One region of the Exiguobacterium sp. s152 genome, then DNA from elsewhere that is predicted to be linked to it. Evidence: predicted binding sites of a transcription regulator. Region 1 holds the regulator's gene; the other holds the start of a gene.
What was found. The regulator Rex, encoded in region 1, represses fermentation and respiration genes when NADH is low (regulators of the CRP and FNR family bind a similar motif). The targets are predictions, from matches to a motif close to TTGTGAAATATTTCACAA.

Region 1 (10,743 bases):
ATCAACAGAACGAGGCCGTCTCACCGGATTGTCACGCCTCTGTCGTAACTTGGCTTGAAGCTAATATGACAGGACCGTTTGTCGTCGTCGGTGACGTCGAGCCGTTCCGTGACGCGCTCGTGTCTTACGACTATACAGAAGCCCCGGCTGCTCACAGCTATGGACGTGCGAGCGATCTCGTCGCCTTAGGTGACGTGACGGACGATGTCCATGCGTTTGAACCTGAGTATCTCCGCCTCGCTGAAGCGGAAGCGAAATGGCTTGAGGGACAAAACAATGGCTGATATTAAAATCCGGCGCATGAACTGGCTCGATGTCGAAGAAGTGACGAAAGTCGAAGAAGCGTCGTTCGCCATCCCGTGGACGAAAGAAGCGTTCATGAACGAGATGCTCAAGAATGATCAGGCCGTCTATTTCGTCGCTGTCCATGAACGTCGCGTCGTCGGATTCGTCGGCGTCTGGCAAATCGTGGACGAGGGACACATCACGAATATCGCCGTCTTGCCAGAATACCGTGGGCAAGGCATCGGCAATCTGCTGTTGACGCAACTCGTTGCATTCGCCCGCTCGAAGTCACTGGCGGCGCTCACGCTCGAAGTGCGCGTCTCGAACATCGGCGCCCAAAAGCTGTATGAACAGTTCGGTTTCGAAAATGCCGGACGCCGGAAACGCTACTATCAAGACAATAATGAAGACGCCTATATCTATTGGGCGAAGTTAGGAAGTGAAACAGAATGAACACATCGCTCATTCTCGCGATTGAGTCGAGCTGTGATGAGACGTCGGTCGCGCTCGTGCGTGACGGCAAGACGCTCTTATCGAACGTCGTCTCGTCGCAGATTGAAAGTCATAAACGGTTCGGTGGGGTCGTGCCCGAGGTCGCCTCGCGCCACCACGTCGAACGAATCACGTACGTCATCGATGACGCCCTCAGTGAGGCCGGTGTGACGATGCAAGACGTCGACGCCGTCGCGGTCACGCAAGGACCAGGTCTCGTCGGGGCGCTCCTCGTCGGCATCAGTGCGGCCAAGGCGCTCGCGTTCGCCCACAGTAAACCGCTCATCGGCGTCCACCATATCGCCGGGCACATTTACGCGAACGAACTCGTCGAAGAGATGGAGTTTCCACTCGTCTGTCTCGTCGTCTCAGGTGGACATACGGAGCTCGTCTACATGCCGGAGCACGGTGTGTTTGAAGTCATCGGTGAGACGCGTGACGATGCGGCCGGAGAAGCGTACGACAAAGTCGCGCGAACGCTCAGCCTGCCTTACCCGGGCGGCCCAGCCATCGACCGTCTCGCAGCCGACGGGGAAGATACGTATAAGTTCCCACGGGTCCGGCTCGAAGCCGGAAGTTTCGATTTCAGCTTTAGCGGACTCAAGTCGTCGGTCATCAATGCTGTCCATAACGCCGAACAACGCGGGGAGATGGTCATCCCTGAAAACTTGGCGGCCAGCTTCCAAGCGAGCGTCGTCGAAGTGCTCGTCGAGAAAGCGATTCGTGCCGTGAAAGAGAAGGGCGCGAAGCAACTGCTCGTCGCGGGCGGTGTCGCGGCCAACCGTGGACTCCGTGCTGCGCTTCAAGAAGCGACGGACCGTGAAGGGATCCGTCTCGTCATCCCACCGCTCGATCTATGCGGAGACAACGCCGGTATGATTGGGGTCGCGGCCCATCACGCGTATGTGCGCGGTAAGCGCGATACACTGGCGATGAATGCGGTTCCTGGGTTATCCTTAGAAGAGAGCATGACAGTCTAGGGGGAAATAGAGACATGACGAAACGCATCATCATTGGAGGTCTGGTCGTACTGCTCGTCGTCGCGACGTTTTTGCAAGTACGAGAGATTATCCGCGCTTATAATATCGCTTATCAAGAAGAAATCGTACCGGAAGCGACACGCGTCCGGTCGCTCACGGGAGCGGAATCAATCGAAGGCATCGGCCGGGTCACAGGTGAGAACACGCTCGTCGAGACGTTGTACGGTTATAAGAGCCTAGACGATCAAGACATCGAGAGTGTCATCGTCGTCGACCGCAATCTCGGCGTCCAACCGAAAGCGAGCGACGCGTATTATGAGATTGCCCCGGGCCGGGAAGCGACCGAAGAGGAAGCGGCCAAGTTCGAGGATATCGTCAACGAGTTTGACGAAGAGCAACTGTTCGCGCAAGTCATCTCGACACATGAGGCGAAGTATGTGACGAACCGTGAGGAGACGCTCACGTTCTATAAAGTGTTCGTCCGTGACGTCGATACGAACGAGTACGTGTTCTTTATCACGGAAGACGGTCTCAAGCTCGACTTCCATACACGCGGGTTCCAACCGCTACGTTATTTCTAACTGTTAAAAGGGAAGCCGGTCTCCAACTTGGAGACGGCTTCCCTTTTTTATACGTCCGGATGATGTTTGTTCTGTTTGTGCCACATATTCACCCAACTCACGATGAAGACGAGCAGGGCGAGCAGCCACATGAGGAGCGTTGACTGATAGAAGTGTCCCCACACTGAGCCTGGGGTGTAAAAGCTGTGCACGGTCACATCGACCGGCCAGACGACGAGGCGGATGAACAGCGTGCTCATGAGCAGGCCGCTCAACAAGCTGATCACAATCCCGCTCCACGTCTGGATGATGAAGCCGATGACGACCGGCAAGAAATAAAACAGGAACGACGGGACGACCGTCGGCTCCCCACGAATCAGTTCGGATACGAATTCCGTCCCCGTCGGCACGATATAGGCGAGACCGGTCAGGAAAGCATGCATCCATTCGATTCGCATCGCACGGAATCGCATCATGAATGGAGCTCCTCCCATTCTGCATACAGTGCCGTGATCGATTCTTTCGTCGCATCGGACTCGGTCGACAGTTCCTGTGCCCGAGCGAAGTCGTTGAAGACGTCCGGTTCACACAAGAGCTGCTCGATTTCCTCGAGACGGGCCTCGTGTTGTTCGATGGTGAGCTCGATTTCCTCGATCCGTTGTTTCATCCGGCGTTCCTCACGTTGCTGTTCCTTGTCGGCGCGCTGCTTCTTGACGATGACTTGTTTCGTCTCTTCGCGGGCGAGTCGGGCCAGGTCTTCGAGTTCTTCTTTCTTCTCGACGTAATATGAATAATCGCCGAGATACTCGTCGATGCCGTTCGGCGTGATCTCTAAGACGCGCGTCGCGAGCCGATCGATGAAGTAGCGGTCGTGCGACACGAACAGAATTGTGCCCGGATAGTCGACGAGGGCGTTCTCGAGAATCATCTTCGAATCGAGGTCCAAGTGGTTCGTCGGCTCATCCAAGATGAGCAAGTTCGGTTGCTCGAGCTTTAGTTTCGCGAGCGTCAAGCGGGCCCGTTCACCACCCGACAGTTCATGGACACGTTTCATGACATCGTCACCGCTGAACAGGAACTGTCCAAGCAGACTCCGCACTTCTTGTTCGCGCATGAGCGGCCAGTCGTTCCAAATCTCGTCGATGACACGGTTGGCGTCCGACAAGTTCTGTTGCTCCTGGTCGTAGTAGCCGATTTCGACGCCGGTGCCGTAGCGGATGTCACCGGTAAGGGGCGGCTGTTGTTTCGTCAACACTTTCAGGAGCGTTGATTTGCCGACTCCGTTCGGGCCGACGAGGGCGACCGATTCGCCGCGCTGCAATTGGAAGCGGAGATTTTGGGCGATCGGTTCTTCATAGCCGATGGCGAGGTCGCTGCCGCTCAATACGTCGTTCCCGCTTTGACGTTTGATTGAGAACGAGAGGACGGCGCTGCGCTCATCACCGTCCGGCGCTTCCATCCGGTCGACTTTCTCGAGCCGTTTACGGACACTCTGGGCCCGCTTCGTCGTTGTCGCCCGGGCGATGTTACGCTGAATGAAATCCTGCATCTTGGCAATCTCTTCTTGTTGCGACTCGAACTGTTTCTTCTCTTGCTCGTAAATGGCAGCCTTCTGTTCAAGGTACTTCGTGTAGTTGCCGACGAAGCGACGGCTCCGGTGGCGCGACAACTCATAGACGACCGAGACGACGCGGTCGAGGAAGTAGCGGTCGTGGGAGACGATGAGGACGGCGCCTTTATAGCCGCTCAAATACTTCTCGAGCCAACCGAGCGTCTCGATGTCCAAGTGGTTCGTCGGCTCATCCAAGATGAGCAGGTCTGGACTCTGGAGCAGCATTTTCGCGAGGGCGAGGCGTGTCCGTTGTCCGCCGGAGAGCGTATCGATGCGGCGTTCGAAGTCGTCCGGATAGAACCGCATCCCGTGAAGGACAGAGCGGATCGTCGCCTCATATTGATAGCCGCCACGGTCTTTGAACGTATGCTGTTCTTCATCGTAAGACGACAAGAGGCGCTCATAGGCGGCCGGGTCGTTCAAGATGCGCTCGGAACCCATGTCTTGCTCCATGCGGCGCAGCGTCTTTTCTTGTTCGATTAAATCGGTGAAGACAGTCAACATTTCGTTCCACATCGTCTCGTTCGACTCTAACCCTGAGTCTTGGGCGAGATAGCCGATGGTGACATCTTTCGGCTTCATGATGTCGCCCGAATCATAGTTGTATTCCCCGGCGATGACTTTAAGCAATGTCGACTTGCCGGCACCGTTACGGCCGACAAGGGCGACACGTTCGCCTTCTTGAATTTCTAGTTTGACGTTCTCTAAAATCGGCTCGACGCCGAATGATTTCGATAAGTTATTGACTTGCAGTAGGATCAAGTGAAAAAACCCCTTTCTCTCTATTTAGTATACTTTATTTCTTCCCCATTTCAGGTATATTCATTGAGTGGTCATGTGAATTCGTTTACAATCAAGGTGTATGAAATTAGATTCGTTTGAAACGCGTCGTAAAAAGGAGGCTCTTTCCGTTGAGTCAAAACGAACCAAAGATTCCGCAAGCGACAGCCAAACGGTTGCCACTATACTATCGGTTTATCCAAAGCCTACATTCATCAGGAAAACAGCGTGTCTCTTCTGCTGAACTGAGCGAGGCGGTCAAGGTCGATTCGGCCACAATCCGTCGCGATTTTTCGTACTTCGGTGCGCTCGGGAAAAAGGGATATGGCTATAACGTACAGTATCTGTTAGACTTTTTCCGTAAGACACTGAATCAGGACGAGATTACGAACGTCGCCTTGGTCGGGGTTGGTCATCTTGGGACAGCTTTCGTCAACTATAACTTCCTTAAAAACAATAACACACATATCGTCGTCGGGTTCGACGCAGACGAGACAAAAGTCGGCACGACGATGTCCGGTGTCCCGATTCATCACGTCGATGAGATGGAACAGATCATGAAACAGAACAAGATTGACGTCGCCATTCTCACGGTGCCGTCTGCCTATGCGCAACCGGTCGCGGACGACTTGGTCCGCTTCGGTATTCGCGGCATCTTGAACTTCACACCGGCCAGACTTACTGTGCCGGATACGGTCCGCGTCCACCACATCGACTTGTCGATCGAACTCCAGTCGCTCATTTACTTTATGCAACACTATCCATCTGCTGAGGGGGTCCATCAATAATGGAATTACTATCATCGTTGCTCGTCGTCGGTATTCCAGGCGGCGCAAGTATCTTCATTATCGCCATCGTCGCGCTCATTATCTTCGGGCCGAAGAAATTGCCTGAATTCGGACGCGCCGCTGGTCAAACGCTCCGTGAGTTTAAAAATGCCACGAACGGTATGATGAATGAACATGACGAGAAAGATAAGAAAGAACTTGAGAAGAAAGAGCAGTAATCATGAATCATCAACCTGATCAAGAGCGGGCGCTGTCCGATCACTTGACAGAGCTGCGGAGACGACTGATGCTGTCGGCATTTGTCGTCTTTGCCTTCTTTTTGATTGCTTTGCCGAGTGTCAAATACGTGCTCGCCTATCTGCAGGCGGACCTCGTCGAACGAGGGCTCGAGCTGAACGCCTTTGGGGTCGCGGACCCGCTCATGATTTACTTGAACTTGGCGCTCGTCATCGGGCTCGTCGCGTCCGGTCCGTTTCTACTGTATCAACTGTGGGCGTTCGTCGCACCTGGTCTGCATCCGAATGAGCGGAAAGCGACGCTCGCGTATATCCCGATCATCTTCATCTTGTTCCTGATTGGTCTCGCGTTCGCCTACTATTGGTTGTTCCCGCTCGTCCTCGATATTTCGACGGACCTCGGGCAAGACCTCGGTCTGACGCAAATCATCGGGGCGTCGAACTACTTCACGTTTTTGCTGCAACTGACCATCCCGTTCGGATTGTTGTTCCAGTTGCCGGTCGTGACGATGTTCTTGACGCGCATCGGTGTCGTGACACCGTACTTCCTCTCAAAAATCAGGAAGTACGCCTACTTCGCCTTATTCGTCATCGCGGCCTTCATCACGCCGCCGGATTTGACGTCGCACCTCATGGTGTCACTGCCTCTCTTTTTCTTGTATGAGATCAGTTTATCGATTTCACGCATCACGTACCGGGGCGTGCTCCGACGTGAGAAAGAGGCGATGGTGAAAGAGCAAGTCGATTTGATGAAACAAATGAATGAGAAGTAAGCATCGTTCTTTAACGGGACGATGCTTTTTTTGTGATTGGGAATAAATGTTTTTAACAACAAGATAAACATTGGACCCACGTGATACGATAAAACTACTTAAACATCAGTCAGGGGGAGAAGCGATGGCTTGGGAGTACTACGGGGATGAACTCATCATCATCGGCGTGTTGACGACAATTTTGTTGATTGCCGTGCTGAACTTTCTGAAGTCGCGATTCAAGCGGAGACTCGCCTTCTCGTTGACATTGCTCGTCGTGGGGTACGTATCGTGTATCATCGGACTCGTCTTCGTCCGTGGTTGGGACGCGCTGGGCTGGATTTTGATTGGCTTCAGTCTGTACGTGATCGGCCTCCTCACCTATATCAGCGTCGTCACTTACCACTGGTTTAAAGCAAGACGCACGACCCATTCATGAATGAACCGTTCCGGTTGCGGAGCGGTTTTTTGTTGTCACACCAGCCGTTCAAACTTTAGACATAATTACGTGAAAAATTGAGCAAAGGGATTGTCAAACCTTCTTGTGAAATAGTACACTAAGTTCAGAAAGCAAATGTGATATTTATCACAAACGCTAACTTGCCTAACACTCAAAGGAGAGACAACCATATGAAAATCGCAGTCATCGGATGTACACACGCAGGAACAGCAGCAGTCAAAGGATTACTCGCCAAGCACGACAATCTCGACATCACGGTGTATGAGCGGAACGACAACGTCAGCTTCCTCTCATGTGGGATCGCCCTCCACGTCGGCGGTGTCGTCAAACGTGCGGAAGAGCTCTTTTACGCGTCACCGACCGAGCTCGAAGAACTCGGCGCGACGATGCGCATGAAGCACGACGTGTTGAACATCGATACGGAAGCGAAGACGGTCCATGCGAAAAACCTCGACACGGGAGAAGACGTCTATGACACGTTCGACCGTTTGATCGTGACGACTGGTTCATGGCCGATCGTCCCGACGCTTCCTGGCATCGAGATGACTGGGATTGAGCTCTGCAAAAACTATGGCCACGCCCAACGCATCATCGAGCGGGCAAAAGACGCGACGAACATCGCCGTCATCGGTGCCGGCTATATCGGTGTCGAGCTCGTCGAGGCGTTCGAAGTGTACGGCAAACACGTCACGTTCATCGATAGTGCCGACCGCATCTTGAACAAGTATCTCGACAAGTCGTTCACAGACCAACTCGAGGCAGACATGACGTCACGCGGCATCGACCTCGAACTCGGCCAGACGGTCGAAGCGTTCCGTGGGACAGATGGAAACGTCACGCACGTCGTGACCGATAAAGGTGAGTTCGAGGCCGACCTCGTCATCCTCTGTGTCGGCTTCCGCCCAAACACGGGACTCCTTCAAGGCCAAGTCGACATGCTCGGCAACGGCGCCATTATCGTCGACGAATATATGCGCACGAGCAACCCGGACGTCTTCGCGGCTGGTGACAGCTGTGCCGTCTATTACAACCCGGCGCGCACACATGCCTACATCCCGCTCGCGACGAACGCCGTCCGCATGGGGACGCTCGTCGCCGAGAACTTGATCGCACCGCGTGTCCGTTATCAAGGGACGCAAGGAACGTCAGGTCTCCGTCTCTACGATTGGAACATTGCCTCGTCTGGACTTACAGAAGAAGCAGCTGGACTGTTCGGCCTCGACGTTGAGAGTGTTGTGATTGAGGATGCGTACCGTCCGGAGTTCATGCCGACGGCTGAACCGGTTCAGTTCAAACTCGTCTATGAAGTCGGCACACACCGCGTCGTCGGCGGACAAGTCCTCTCGAAAGCGGACATGACGCAAGCGGTCAACACGTTGTCGCTCGCCATCCAAAACGAGATGACGGTTGAAGAGCTCGCCTATGTCGACTTCTTCTTCCAACCGCACTACAACAAGCCATGGCACTTCATCAACAGTGGGGCGCTCGCGGCGATGAAAGATAAAGTCAACGCATAAAAAAACTCGGGAGCCGCGGCTTCCGAGTTTTTTTATAGATAGCGTGGGGCGTCCTTCATCGAGTTGGCGAGAATCATATAGATGAGGACGTTCCCCGGTACGATAAAAAAAAGCAGACGAACACCAAGCGGGGACAGGTCGAAGTATTCAGCGATCCCGCCACAGACACCGAAGAGTGAGCGGTTCGTGGCAGATTTTCGAAGCGGACGTTGCATAAGCGTGGCTCCCATCTCAACTATGATATGAAAATTTTACCATATAAATTGGTGGCAAGCGTACAATGCACACAGGTTTTTTTTCGTCTGAAGCCGGGGAAGGGGTAAGAGAAAGGCTACGGCACGCAGACGAAGAACTGTGAAGGGGAGTCGGACTACATGAAGATTGGTATTTTAGGAGCAGGGAAAGTCGGACGGACGCTCGGGCGCAAGTTCGAGGACGTCGGCTATGAAGTGTTGTATGGGACACGTTCAGAACGGGAAGGGACGATGTCGCTCCAAGAAGTGGCGTCGAACGCACAGATTTTGTTATTGACGACACCGTTCGCGGCAGCCGTTGATTTGATTCAATCACTTCGGGACTTGGACGATAAAATCGTCATCGATGTGACGAATCCGATTGCCAAAGAGTTTGATTCGATCGAGCGGCCGGAAGGGAAGTCGGGGGCCGAGCATCTGCAAAAACTTGCGCCACACGTCCGCATCGTCAAGGCGTTCAATCAGACCGGCGTCGAGAACTTGGAAAATCCGAACATGTCGATGATGTTCATCGCCGGAGACGAGCAAGAGTCGGTCCGAGCCGTTCAAGACCTTGCCTCGAAGATTGGTTTCGACGCCCACACGCTGCGTCACTTGAAACTGGCGCGAGAACTCGAGTCGCTCGCGTGGTTATGGATTCATTACGCGACGAAAGAACGGAAGCACCGGAACTTTGCGTTCTACTTGAAAGAGAATAGTTTTTAATAGAAAAGACGGTCACGCGTTGGCGTGACCGTCTTGGTCGTTAAAAGGCAGCTTGACGCTCAGAGCGAGTCTTCAACGATTCAATCGTCTCGCGCTCGATCGCTTCGACTTCGCGTTGTTGCCAGCCTGGCATGAGGAACGCGTCGACGAGCGCCCAAATGCCTGCTACGAACAATCCAACGAAACCAATCAAGACGACGGTAAGGATGATTGAACCAACCGTAAGAGCTAGCATCCCAAGGGCGCTACCTGTCTTTTTAAAGTAGAAACGGTGTGCGCCGAAACCGCCGAGGAAGAACCAAAGCAAGTACGCGACGACGAGATTGCGCTTCTTTTTCTCGACTTCGCTGTTGACGAGGAGCATTTCCTCTGTCGATAAATCGATACGTGAATAATTCATGATGTGATGTGCCTTCTTTCCAAAAATTGATATAATGAATGCAGTCTTTATTGTACCGGGAAACGGATGAATTCCCATGATTTTCTATTATTTATTTTTGGAAGCGAGGAACAACCGAATGGGTTTTGCGATTGTGACGTTCATCGTCGCGTTTATTCACGTGATCGCCGGAGCGGTCGTCTTACATAAGTATCCGCAATATAAATCAATCGCCATCAGTGTGATCGTGCTCGGTTTCTTATATGGTGTGTTGACGGTCGGGTTTATTGTGTTATGAAAAAATCACTGTGGCCCCGTGCATCACTCAAGCAAAGGGATAAACTGAAGCTCGGAATGTTCGCCATGCTCGGGTTTGTGATTGGGGATATTTGGTTTGGCGAGGTGCCGGATACGACCGTCATGATGTCTGCGCTGTTCTTTTATGCGTGGCGTCGAGACATCGCGTTTGCCCACGATGAAAAAGTCGGTCAAGCCATTGGACGTGAGGCGAATGAGCTCGCTTTACGTATCATCATCGTCACTTTGGTCATTGCTTCCTTCGTGTCGTTCATCGTCGACACAATGAGTTATCCGCTTGAATCATTTGTATATTTTACCTTGGCGCTTGTGTTCGGATTAAAAGGCATTGGACTTTGGTTTTTCATGCCGGACACAACGGTCGAAACCGAACTGAATTAATTATAAAGAACGATGCGGCACACGCCTCATCGTTCTTTGCTTATGGTTGATGTCAGACGAAAACGTGAATAGGACAAAGAGTGCTGTTATTGTCTGCATTGGATCGGAAGGAGTTTTGTTATGTGTACAGCAATCACGTACGCTCCGCACGCCCACTACTTCGGCAGAAACTTAGACTTGAACGTGTCCTATCACGAGCAAGTGACGATCACCCCCCGACACTATCCGTTTAACTTCAGACGGA
Region 2 (10,743 bases), on a different contig from region 1:
AAGAAACGTTACCGCAAAAAACAAGTCATCGAAGACGTGTCGTTTACGGCCCAAAAAGGGGAAATCACGTGTTTGATCGGATTGAACGGTACTGGGAAATCGACGATTTTAAAAGGCATCATGGGACTGACGCCGTTCGACAAGGGAACGGTGCTCGTCGACGGCAAACCGATTGATTTGAATCGCGTTGCGTTCGTACCGGACCACTCGACATTCCCGATTCACTTCACGATTGAGCAGTGCGAGGCGTTCATGCGAGACTTTTATCCAAAGTTCGACCCGAAATTGTTCGCCCGTCTTGTCGATGAGTTTAAATTGTTCCCAGAGGACAAGTTGAATGAGCTGTCGAAAGGGACGCTCGCCAAAGTGAATTTGGCGCTCGGGATTGCCCAAGATCCGGACTATCTATTGCTCGACGAACCGTTCTCGGGCATCGACGTGTTCTCGAAAGAACAAATTGTCGAGTTGTTCTCGAGTGACATTATGGAAGACCGCGGCGTTTTGATTACGACGCACGAGATTGAAGATATCGAATACTTGGTCGACAAGGCCGTCATGTTGAACCGCGGCCGGATCGTTCGTGAGTTCGACGTCGAGGACGTCCGCTTCATTCATGGGAAGTCTATTGTCGATGTCATGAGAGAGGAGTATGGCGCATGAATTTGTTGAAACTACTCGGATGGGAAGTCGAGCGGTTGACGAAACCGTATCTCATCTTAATCACGTTACTCGTCGTCACCCAGTTCGCCTGGCTCGGCGTCTTCCTATGGAGCGAAACGAATATGTATGAAGAAATGCGTCGTGCTGGAACGCCGGATTACACTTTGACGTTCGGGAATTATCTTGGTGGCACACCGTTCATCTTGTCGATTGGGGTGGCTGTCACGGCGATGGTATTCTTCAGTTTTTGGATTTGGTACCGTGACTTCCAAGGCCGTGGGACGTTCATGATGCGCCTATTGCTCATGCCGCAACAACGGATGCTCGTCTTCAGTGCGAAGCTAGTGACGATGACGTTGATGATCCTTGGCTTGTTCTCCGTCCAGTGGATTGCGCTCAAACTCCAGTACATAGCGTTTTCGAGTTGGTTGGACTCGCAAATGATTCCGATGAGTGGCTCCTTCGAACAGGCCATCGGCTACGATGGGGGGCTCTCGGTCATGTTCCCGGCGTCACTGTTCAACTTCTTTGTCCATCAAGTATTAATTGCCATCGCCGTCTTATTCATCTTCGCATTTGTGTTGATTGAACGGAGCCTGTGGCAACGGACGGTGTGGGCGCCGTTCCTCGCCTTATTGATGATTGGGGTTGTCGTAGTTGTGCCGATGATTGGGTTCTTTATCATTGAGAACTATCTGTTCATGGAAGAGACGCTGGCCGTCTTCACTCTTATTTTAGTGATTTGGTTTATTGGGGTCGTTTGGATTGGACATCGTCAGTTGACGAAGAAATTAAGTGTGTGAGGTGAGCAGATGAAACGAATGTGGAATGTGGCCGCGCTCGGTGCGGTCGTCATCATCGGGCTCGGTACGTTCGCCATTGATTCGAAAGCATCAACGGCGGAGTGGGTGCTCGATGTCAAAACGAATGAAAGTGTATGGGAAAATCAAAAAATACAAGCCTTTTATGAAACCGAGGAGGAGGTCCAGGAACGGTTTGAAATCACCCGGTCTGGTAGTGAAGTGACGACCCATTTAAATTACGTCGAAGAAGCGCTTAAACAACGCGAACGGGTCAATCCTACGATGCGAAAGTTCTATCGTCAAATGACAAACCTTAGTTTCACCCAATCGTTACGCACGAAAGAGGAGTATGTCGGCATCGGACAAAAAGGAAACGATGAAATCATTCTTTTCCGAACCGAAGGCAACGACATTGCCACGACGACGTTCCCGTCAAATGTTAGCGGTGCAGTGGAAGTCATGGAAGGGAACTGGCACGGCATATCCGTTCAAGATGGTCGTGTTCATTTGATTTATCGTGACGGTTATGATAGACAAGCAGCAACAAAAATCGCCGTGTTTGATGAAGGGGCGGTTGAAATCACCCTTGAAGAAATCTCAATAGAAGACGGCTTTATTTCTAGTGTTGTCGGAACATCCAGGTTTTACGATGAGAACCGGATGACCATCGCAGCCGATAATCGTTTCCTCCCGGTACGTCTTGGGACATACGAAACGATAACCGAAGATGGTCAGACGTACACGAACGATACGGAACGTCCAGGCGTGTATGCCTATGACACCGAAGAGAAGCGTGTCGTCGAGTTAAAAGCTGAAGGGGATATGTGGGGCGCAACCGTCTATGAGGATCAATTAATCGTCTTGCAGGAAGATGGGACCGAATTCGTTGTCGACTTGAAGACTGGAAAGCAATCGACGCGACAAGTCATCGATGGTTCGGTCGGCACGACTTGGTATGTCGATAACCAACTGTATCATATTCGCCCGACGAAAGAAGGGGCCGTCATTGACGTCTATCAAGATGGAAAAGCCATCTCGAGCGCTGTCGTGAAGGCGACGAACGATGCGGCGAAAGCGTTGGTGTCCAACACGAAATATTATCTACAATAACAAATAACCGAGAGGCGACCGCCTCTCGGTTATTTTGATGGTTTCGGGACGATGACCCCGTCTTCTAAATCGAGCAACATGTCAATTAGTTCCGCACAGAACTCTGGGAACTGATCGAGGAACGCACCCGGACCGACCTCATCGGTGAAGTCGATATACAGGTCCGATACGTTACCGGCCATTTTCGCCGGAAGAGCGAGGAACGCCGACCCGAAACGCCAGCTACCTCGGATATCGAGCAGCTTGCCGAGCATGATGTCACCGACCTCACGTTTTTCCGGGAGATTGACGCGATACGTCTCTTTCGTCTCCCAGTCGCGCAGTCCTTCCTCGGTCACTTCAAACACCGAGCAACGCGGGACCGCCAAGCCACGGAGCGCGTGATACAAGGCAGGGGACATGTCGGCTTTTTGATCTGCCAAGTAGCGGCCGTGCGGTGTCATCCCGTCCTCGTCCGTCTCGAAGAAGACGGCCCAGTCGATGAACAGGTCGCGGAATAGCTCGGCGTCTTTCAACTGCCAGGTGCCTTCCGAGGCGATCTCTTGAATATAGTTCGTCCAATGTGTGCTGCGCGCGAGCGCGGCTTGCTCATACAACTTTTTCAGCTCGGCCAGCAATTCGGACTCTTCTACAAGCAAAGGGAATGGAATTACTTTCCGCTCTTTTTTCATCGGCGCGGTCCTCGTTTGTTCGCAGGACGCTTCACGACCGGCGGTTTATCCTCGATCCGTTTCTCGATGACGTCGCCACGATAAATCTCGAGTTCTTTCAATTCGACGCCGAGTTGGCGGGCGAACGATTTCAAGTGCGTCAAGTCTTCATCCGTCACGAGCGAGAGCACGGTCCCGGCCGCATTCCCGCGTGCCGTCCGGCCCGAGCGGTGAATGAAGTCGTCAATCGATTCTGGCAAATCGAAGTGGACGACGTGCGTCACTTCTTCGATGTCGAGACCACGGGCCGCGAGACCTGTCGTGATGAGGAGCGGATAGTCGCCTTTACGGAATTCGCGAAGCGTTTCGACACGTTCACGTTTCCCTTTTAGACTGTCGAGCATCCGGTAGTTCACTTTCATTTTATCGAGTTCGCCTCTGAGTGGTGGCAAGAATGAGCGGTTGTTGATGAAAGCGAGCGCTTTGACACCGTTGACGTGTGACAAACGACGAAGCAATTCCGGCTTGTAGCGGCGTGTCGTCAACATGTAGCCGTACGTCACTTGACTGCTCACGGCTCGTTCGATTTTCACGTGTGCCGGCTCCTTCAAGAACGGGGCCGCCCATGCTTGAAGCGTGTCTGTGAGCGTTGCCGATACGAGGGCGATTTGATGTTCGTGCGCCGTGTGCTTGATGATGCGTTCGGCGGCTTCTGTCAATCCGCTGTCGATGATTTGGTCGGCTTCATCGAGGACGATCGTGTGCGTCTCATGAAGCTTCAATTTTTTCTTGTCGATCAGTTCGACGAGTCGGCCTGGTGTCCCGACGATCAAATGCGGCTTTTTCTTTAAGCGATCGATTTGACGTTTCAATTCGACACCGCCAATAAATGAAGCGATGCGGACATCACCTTTCTCGGTAAATCGTTGCGCGACTGTTTGAATCTGCATGACGAGTTCACGCGTCGGCGCGACGATGACGACTTGAATTCGGTCGTTCGATGCGTCGATTTTTTCAATGGCGGGTAACAAATAAGCAAGCGTCTTCCCGGTACCTGTCGGCGCTTCAATCGTGACGTCTTTACCGTCCAACAGAAGCGGGAACGCTTCTGCTTGGACCGGCATTGGTTCAGTGAAGCCAAGGCGATCCCAGGCTTCGTTAATAAATGGTTTTGTAAAGTTCATATCATTTCTCCTTATCGTGGGGCAAAAACAAAGGAAGCATAAGTGCTCCCTGTTTTAAATATAGCGAACATGTTCCGTGTCTTGGTCGAATGAAGAGCGAAGTGTCTGTGTGAACGTCTGTCCGTCCTCGATGAGTTTGATATGCACATCGATTTGGTCAGCCGACGCCTCAACGCCTTCAACGGTGAAGCCTTGATAGACACGATACTGCAATTCTTTCGTCAACCGTTCGTATGAGGCGAGCTCTGGATATGTCGCTGCCACGTCAATCGGGCGCGAGATGAGCGCAGCGAGCAAGTTATCGCGGTAATCGATAAAATCCTCGTTTTCGATGTCGTCGTCAAACCGAATCCAAAAACCTGCGTCTTCAAATTCTGTGATAAATCCATCACGTTGTTCACCGTTCGCTTCTACTTTAAGGGAGATGCGGTCACCGGCTTTCAAGTCGTGATCAGCTGTCAATAATTCGTACGTCATGGGAAGAACCCCTTCCTCTTCTACAATGTTCTGCCTTCATTGTGTCCGATGTAAGGCAAAAATTCAAGTTCTATCCCTGAGTCGTGATATACATCACACTAAAAACTGTACAAATCGTCACATCCGAATTCAGATGATACAGAATCGACTTGAATCGCGTCGTGACGTGATTTATCTGTTTCATAGTTAATTAGAAATACGTTATAACAGAATTTAAAGCGCTTACAAAAACGGCTTCACGCCAACGTTCATGAGATTGTTACAACTTTCACAAGAATGTAAAACATAATGTTCACGTTTTCACGTACACTCAACTTATAGAAAGCACGCAGTTATCTCAACTATGAGGAGTGACCCACAATGGCAACCGAAATTAAATCAGCCTGGTCAGGATTTGTACCTGGGCAGTGGACGAATGAAGTGAACGTCGGTGAGTTTATCCGTTTGAACCGACATGAGTACACAGGAGACGACCGTTTCCTCGTCGGACCGACCGAAGCGACGAATCGTCTTTGGGCACAAGTGATGGAATTGACGAAAGAAGAGCGCGAACGCGGTGGTGTTTGGGCAGTCGATCAAAACAACCCATCGACAATCGTCTCGCACGGACCAGGATACTTAAACAAAGAGCTGGAGAAAGTGGTCGGCGTTCAAACGGACGAGCCGTTCAAACGTTCGATTCATCCAAACGGCGGGATCCGGATGGTCGACGCTGCCCTTGAGTCATACGGTTTCGAGCCGAACCCCGAAATCACAAAGATTTATTCGGAAATTCGCAAAACGCATAACCAAGGTGTCTTCGATGCGTACACACCTGAGATGCGGGCGGCGCGGAAGTCAGGGATCATCACAGGTCTTCCTGACGCTTACGGCCGGGGACGGATTATCGGCGACTACCGTCGTGTTGCCTTGTACGGGTTAGACTTCTTGATTGCAGAACGTAAAAAAGACTTGGCGAACCGTGGCGGTTTCTTATCAGAGTCAGATATTCGGACACGGGAAGAAATGTCTGAGCAGCTCCGGGCCCTCCAAGAGTTGAAACAACTCGGTGCGGCGTACGGGTTTGACCTCGGCCGTCCGGCGGAAAATACACAAGAGGCGTACCAATGGGTATACCTTGCATATCTCGCAGCCGTCAAAGAACAGAACGGCGCCGCGATGTCACTTGGACGTGTCTCGACATTCCTCGATGTTTACGCAGAACGTGATATCGAAGCAGGTCGTTTGACCGAGTCAGACGTTCAAGAAATCGTCGACCACTTCATCATGAAGCTCCGAATCGTCAAATTCTTGCGCACGCCTGACTACAACGAATTGTTCTCGGGTGACCCAACGTGGGTGACCGAGTCAATCGGTGGGATGAGTGAGGATGGTCGCTCGAACGTGACGAAGAGCTCATTCCGCTTCTTGCACTCACTCTCAAACCTCGGGCCAGCACCAGAACCGAACTTGACGGTGCTTTGGTCGACGAAATTGCCAGAAGGATTTAAACAATATTGCGCGAAGATGTCGATTGAGACGTCTGCGATCCAATATGAGAACGACGACCTCATGCTTCCAGAGTTTGGCGACGACTACGGCATCGCCTGCTGTGTGTCACCGATGAAGATCGGGAAACAGATGCAGTTCTTCGGTGCCCGCGCCAACATGGCAAAAGCACTCCTTTACAGCATGAACGGAGGCCGCGATGAGAAGAGCGGCGACCAAATCGCACCGGTTTGGGAGATGAACACCGAAGACGTGCTCACGTACGACAAAGTGTATGCCGACTTCGATCGGACGCTCGATTGGCTCGCCGAGCTCTACGTCAACACGCTCAACGTCATCCACTTCATGCACGATAAATATGCGTACGAACGGATCGAGATGGCACTTCATGACCCAGAAATCCTACGGACGATGGCATGCGGAATCGCCGGTCTCTCGGTCACAGCAGATAGTCTGTCAGCCATCAAATATGCGACCGTGAAACCGGTCCGAAACGAGCAAGGCATTGCTGTCGACTTCGAGACAGAAGGCGACTTCCCTAAATTCGGAAACAACGATGACCGTGTCGATTCAATCGCCGTCGAACTCGTTGAGTCGTTCATGGAAAAAGTGCGTAAGCATAAAACATACCGCGACGCGCTCCATACGCAATCGGTCTTGACGATCACATCAAACGTCGTCTACGGCAAAAAGACAGGGAACACACCGGACGGACGTCGCGCCGGCGAACCGTTCGCACCAGGTGCGAACCCGATGCATGGCCGCGATACGAAAGGGGCAGCTGCGTCGCTCTCATCAGTCGCGAAACTCCCGTTCGAACACGCGCAAGACGGAATTTCATACACGTTCTCAATCGTACCGAAAGCGCTCGGTAAAGAAGAAGTGGCCCGTGAACTCAACTTGGCGGCGCTCCTTGACGGTTATATGGGCGGCGAGCATAAAGGACATCACTTGAACGTCAACGTCTTCAACCGTGAAACGTTGCTCGATGCGATGGAGCATCCGGAAGAATATCCACAGCTCACCATCCGCGTCTCTGGCTATGCGGTCAACTTCATCAAGTTGACGCGCGAACAACAAATCGACGTCATCAACCGGACGTTCCACGGTTCATTGTAAACAAAGGCTTGGCAGCCTTCACTCGAGGGCCGCTCATTCGTTAGGAGGTCATTTCGATGACAATGGGATATGTACACTCGGTCGAATCGTTTGGAACCGTTGACGGCCCGGGAATTCGTTTTATCGTCTTTTTACAAGGTTGTGCGCTTCGTTGCTTGTATTGCCACAATGCTGACACGTGGGATTTCAAAAAGAATAACCATCGTTCGGCCGAGGACGTCATTCAAGAAGCGCTCAGCTATCGTCCGTTCATGGAAGCGTCAAAAGGCGGCATCACGATTTCTGGGGGCGACCCGCTCGCGCAGCCAGAGTTTTTAGAGGCGCTCTTGCGTGAAGCGAAGAAACACGGGCTTCATACGACACTCGACACGTCCGGTGCACTTCGTCCCCCTAACTTGGATGCAATTTTAGACCATACGGATCTCGTGTTGCTTGATATCAAACATATCGACGATGACATGTGTAAGAAACTGACAGGACGGAGCAACGTCAACACGCTCGCGCTCGCTGAACATTTATCCGAGCGCGGAACGAAAATGTGGATTCGCCACGTCCTCGTCCCGGAATGGACACTTGATGAAGGAGCGCTCCGCCGCACGGCAGCGTTCATTCAAAAGCTCGACCACGTCGAGAAAGTCGAAATTTTGCCGTACCATGAGATGGGCGTCTATAAATGGGAGGCGCTTGGTCTCGACTATCCGCTCAAAGGAATTAAACCCCCGACGACGGAAGAAGTCGAATGGGCGGAAGGGATTTTACAAGGAACCGTTTAAAAAACTGCGCAGACCGTCATGGTCTGCGCAGTTTTTGGATTACAAATGTTTTTGACTGACGTGCTGACGGATGGCGGCCTCATCGAGCGGACGTTTGGCGACGCCGGTCTCGACGGCAGCTTTGGCAACCGCGACCGCCACGGCCGGTGCGATTCGTTCATCGAATGGGCTTGGGATGACGACCCCGTTCGCCAAATCTTCTTCGGTCAATAAATCGGCAATCGCGTGGACGGCCGCTTCCTTCATCTCCTCATTGATTTCGCTGGCGCGAACGTCAAGTGCGCCCCGGAAAATACCTGGGAAGGCGAGGACGTTGTTCACTTGGTTGGCGAAATCGGAACGGCCGGTCGCGACGACACGCGCCCCGGCTTTTGTCGCGAGGTCTGGCGTAATCTCCGGAATCGGGTTCGCCAGAGCGAAGATGATTGGATCGACGGCCATCGAGCGGACCATGTCTTCCGTGACGGCCCCGGCCGCCGAGACACCGATAAAGACGTCGGCACCTTGAAGCACGTCGGCGAGCAATCCTTCGTGTTGCTTCCGATTCGTCGCTTTGGCGATTTGATCTTTGAACGGGTTCATCCCCTCGACGCGTCCTTCGTAAATCGCGCCTTTCGTATCACAGATGACGAGGTCCTCGACACCGAAACGCTTCAACAGTTTGGCGATGGCGATGCCCGCGGCTCCGGCGCCGTTCATGACGACACGGAGTTCAGGCATCGTTTTATCGACGAGGCGCAACGCGTTGACGAGACCGGCCAAGACGACGATGGCCGTCCCGTGCTGGTCGTCATGGAAGACAGGAATCGGGAGCGATTGTTTCAACCGGGCCTCGATTTCAAAGCACTCGGGTGCTTTAATGTCTTCTAAGTTGACGGCACCAAACGTCGGTGCGAGCAGTTCGACCGTCCGGACGATTTCATCGACGTTATGCGTATCGAGACAGATGGGAAACGCATCGACGCCGGCGAAGCTTTTGAACAAGACGGCTTTTCCTTCCATGACCGGCAGTGCGGCTTCTGGACCGATATTGCCGAGACCGAGCACGGCGCTCCCGTCCGAGACGACGGCGACCGTGTTGGCGCGGAGTGTGTAGTCATACGAGAGCTCTTTATCTTCAGCGATGCGACGGCACGGTTCGGCGACGCCAGGCGAGTAGGCGAGGCTGAGCGCTTCTTTCGTGTCGACATCGACTTTCGGTGTCGTTTCCAATTTTCCGTGATGGAAGGCATGCATCTCGAGTGCGCGTTCGTTCAATGTTTTCATAAGTCTCTCCCTATAATTAGCGATTTTAATCTGTGACAATACGAGTCCATTGTAACGGAGAAACCGCTTACTTTCGAGGGTTTTACCTGCATTCGGACGAACTATTTCTGAACGATTGTTCACAAATGTCGGATTGCTGATAGGAGTTGATGCTAAATTTCGGGAAATGACAAAGGAGCCACAATATTTCTGTGACTCCCTTTGTAGATTAAGCTTTCGTTTTTCGTTTCTTCTTCTCGGCGAGACGAGCCGCTTCCGCTTGTCGTTTTTCGGCGTAGCGGAGTTCGCGCTCGAGTTTGACGAAGCTTTGATAGCGTTTCGCATCGAGCGTTCCGGATGTGATGGCGGCTCGGACGGCACAACCCGGTTCGTTGCCGTGCGAACAGTCCCGGAACCGACACGTCTCGGCGAGCGCCTCGATATCCCGAAACGTATCGTCGAGATGATCGGCACCGTCCCAAAGGCCAAATTCACGCATCCCGGGTGTATCGATGACGAACAAATCGTCAATCCGGAAAAGTTCGCGATGCGTCGTCGTATGCTTGCCGCGTTCATCGCTCTCGCGGACGGCCTGTGTCTCGGCGACGGTCGTCCCGGCGAGCGCGTTCGTCAGCGTTGATTTCCCGACACCAGATGAGCCGACGAGCACGATGGTGCTTCCGCTCGGCAGTGCGGATCGCAACGCCTCGACGCCGTCACCAGTGACTGAACTGACAGGGAAGACGTCGACCCCAGGCACTGTCAACGTAAGTTCGTCGACAAGTGCATCTGCGTTGTCGACTTGGTCCGATTTCGTCAAGACGATGAACGGCGTGGCGCCGGTTTCCCACGCGGCGAGCGAGTAACGCTCGAGCCGACGCAGATTGAAATCGTGTCCGCACGCCATCGTGATTAAGATGAAGTCGACGTTCGCACAGATCAGCTGTTCGCGCGTCTCGTTGCCGGCGGCTGCCCGTGATAGGACAGTACGCCGTTCAAGGAGACGTCGAATTACGCCTTGACCGTGTTCGCGAACGGTGAACTCGACGAAGTCACCGATGACCGGGTAGTCGCGCTCGCTTTCGGCCTCATGTCGAAATTTCCCGGTGACGCTGCACGTGTAAGCTGCATTTTCGGTCGTGACCGTGTACATATGTTGGAACTGTGCCGTGACACGCCCCGTTGTGATTGTTGTTTGATTCAAATAGAATCCTCCTCTTAGTGATGGAGGACA

Region 2: pflB (formate C-acetyltransferase) is a predicted target of Rex. The motif match lies at 5,141-5,158, and genes of this name have one in related genera.

The regions. Positions count from the first base shown of each region.
Region 1 is NZ_JACSLX010000009.1:5,373-16,115, forward strand. It holds gene tsaB (tRNA (adenosine(37)-N6)-threonylcarbamoyltransferase complex dimerization subunit type 1 TsaB) at 1-284, shown strand, start outside; gene rimI (ribosomal protein S18-alanine N-acetyltransferase) at 277-738, shown strand; gene tsaD (tRNA (adenosine(37)-N6)-threonylcarbamoyltransferase complex transferase subunit TsaD) at 735-1,757, shown strand; gene KNP72_RS13285 (hypothetical protein) at 1,772-2,338, shown strand; gene KNP72_RS13290 (hypothetical protein) at 2,386-2,793, opposite strand; gene KNP72_RS13295 (ABC-F family ATP-binding cassette domain-containing protein) at 2,790-4,691, opposite strand; gene KNP72_RS13300 (redox-sensing transcriptional repressor Rex) at 4,841-5,497, shown strand; gene KNP72_RS13305 (twin-arginine translocase TatA/TatE family subunit) at 5,497-5,715, shown strand; gene tatC (twin-arginine translocase subunit TatC) at 5,718-6,506, shown strand; gene KNP72_RS13315 (YesK family protein) at 6,631-6,924, shown strand; gene KNP72_RS13320 (FAD-dependent oxidoreductase) at 7,116-8,462, shown strand; gene KNP72_RS13325 (PspC domain-containing protein) at 8,495-8,677, opposite strand; partial or broken gene KNP72_RS13330 (NADPH-dependent F420 reductase) at 8,834-9,421, shown strand; gene KNP72_RS13335 (TM2 domain-containing protein) at 9,462-9,821, opposite strand; gene KNP72_RS13340 (hypothetical protein) at 9,940-10,098, shown strand; gene KNP72_RS13345 (hypothetical protein) at 10,155-10,499, shown strand; gene bsh (choloylglycine hydrolase) at 10,620-10,743, shown strand, end outside.
Region 2 is NZ_JACSLX010000005.1:125,962-136,704, forward strand. It holds gene KNP72_RS10665 (GntR family transcriptional regulator) at 1-2, shown strand, start outside; gene KNP72_RS10670 (ABC transporter ATP-binding protein) at 1-660, shown strand, start outside; gene KNP72_RS10675 (hypothetical protein) at 657-1,463, shown strand; gene KNP72_RS10680 (hypothetical protein) at 1,473-2,573, shown strand; gene KNP72_RS10685 (hypothetical protein) at 2,603-3,244, opposite strand; gene KNP72_RS10690 (DEAD/DEAH box helicase) at 3,241-4,407, opposite strand; gene KNP72_RS10695 (hypothetical protein) at 4,462-4,884, opposite strand; gene pflB (formate C-acetyltransferase) at 5,245-7,491, shown strand; gene pflA (pyruvate formate-lyase-activating protein) at 7,548-8,264, shown strand; gene KNP72_RS10710 (NAD(P)-dependent malic enzyme) at 8,304-9,530, opposite strand; gene rsgA (ribosome small subunit-dependent GTPase A) at 9,739-10,713, opposite strand.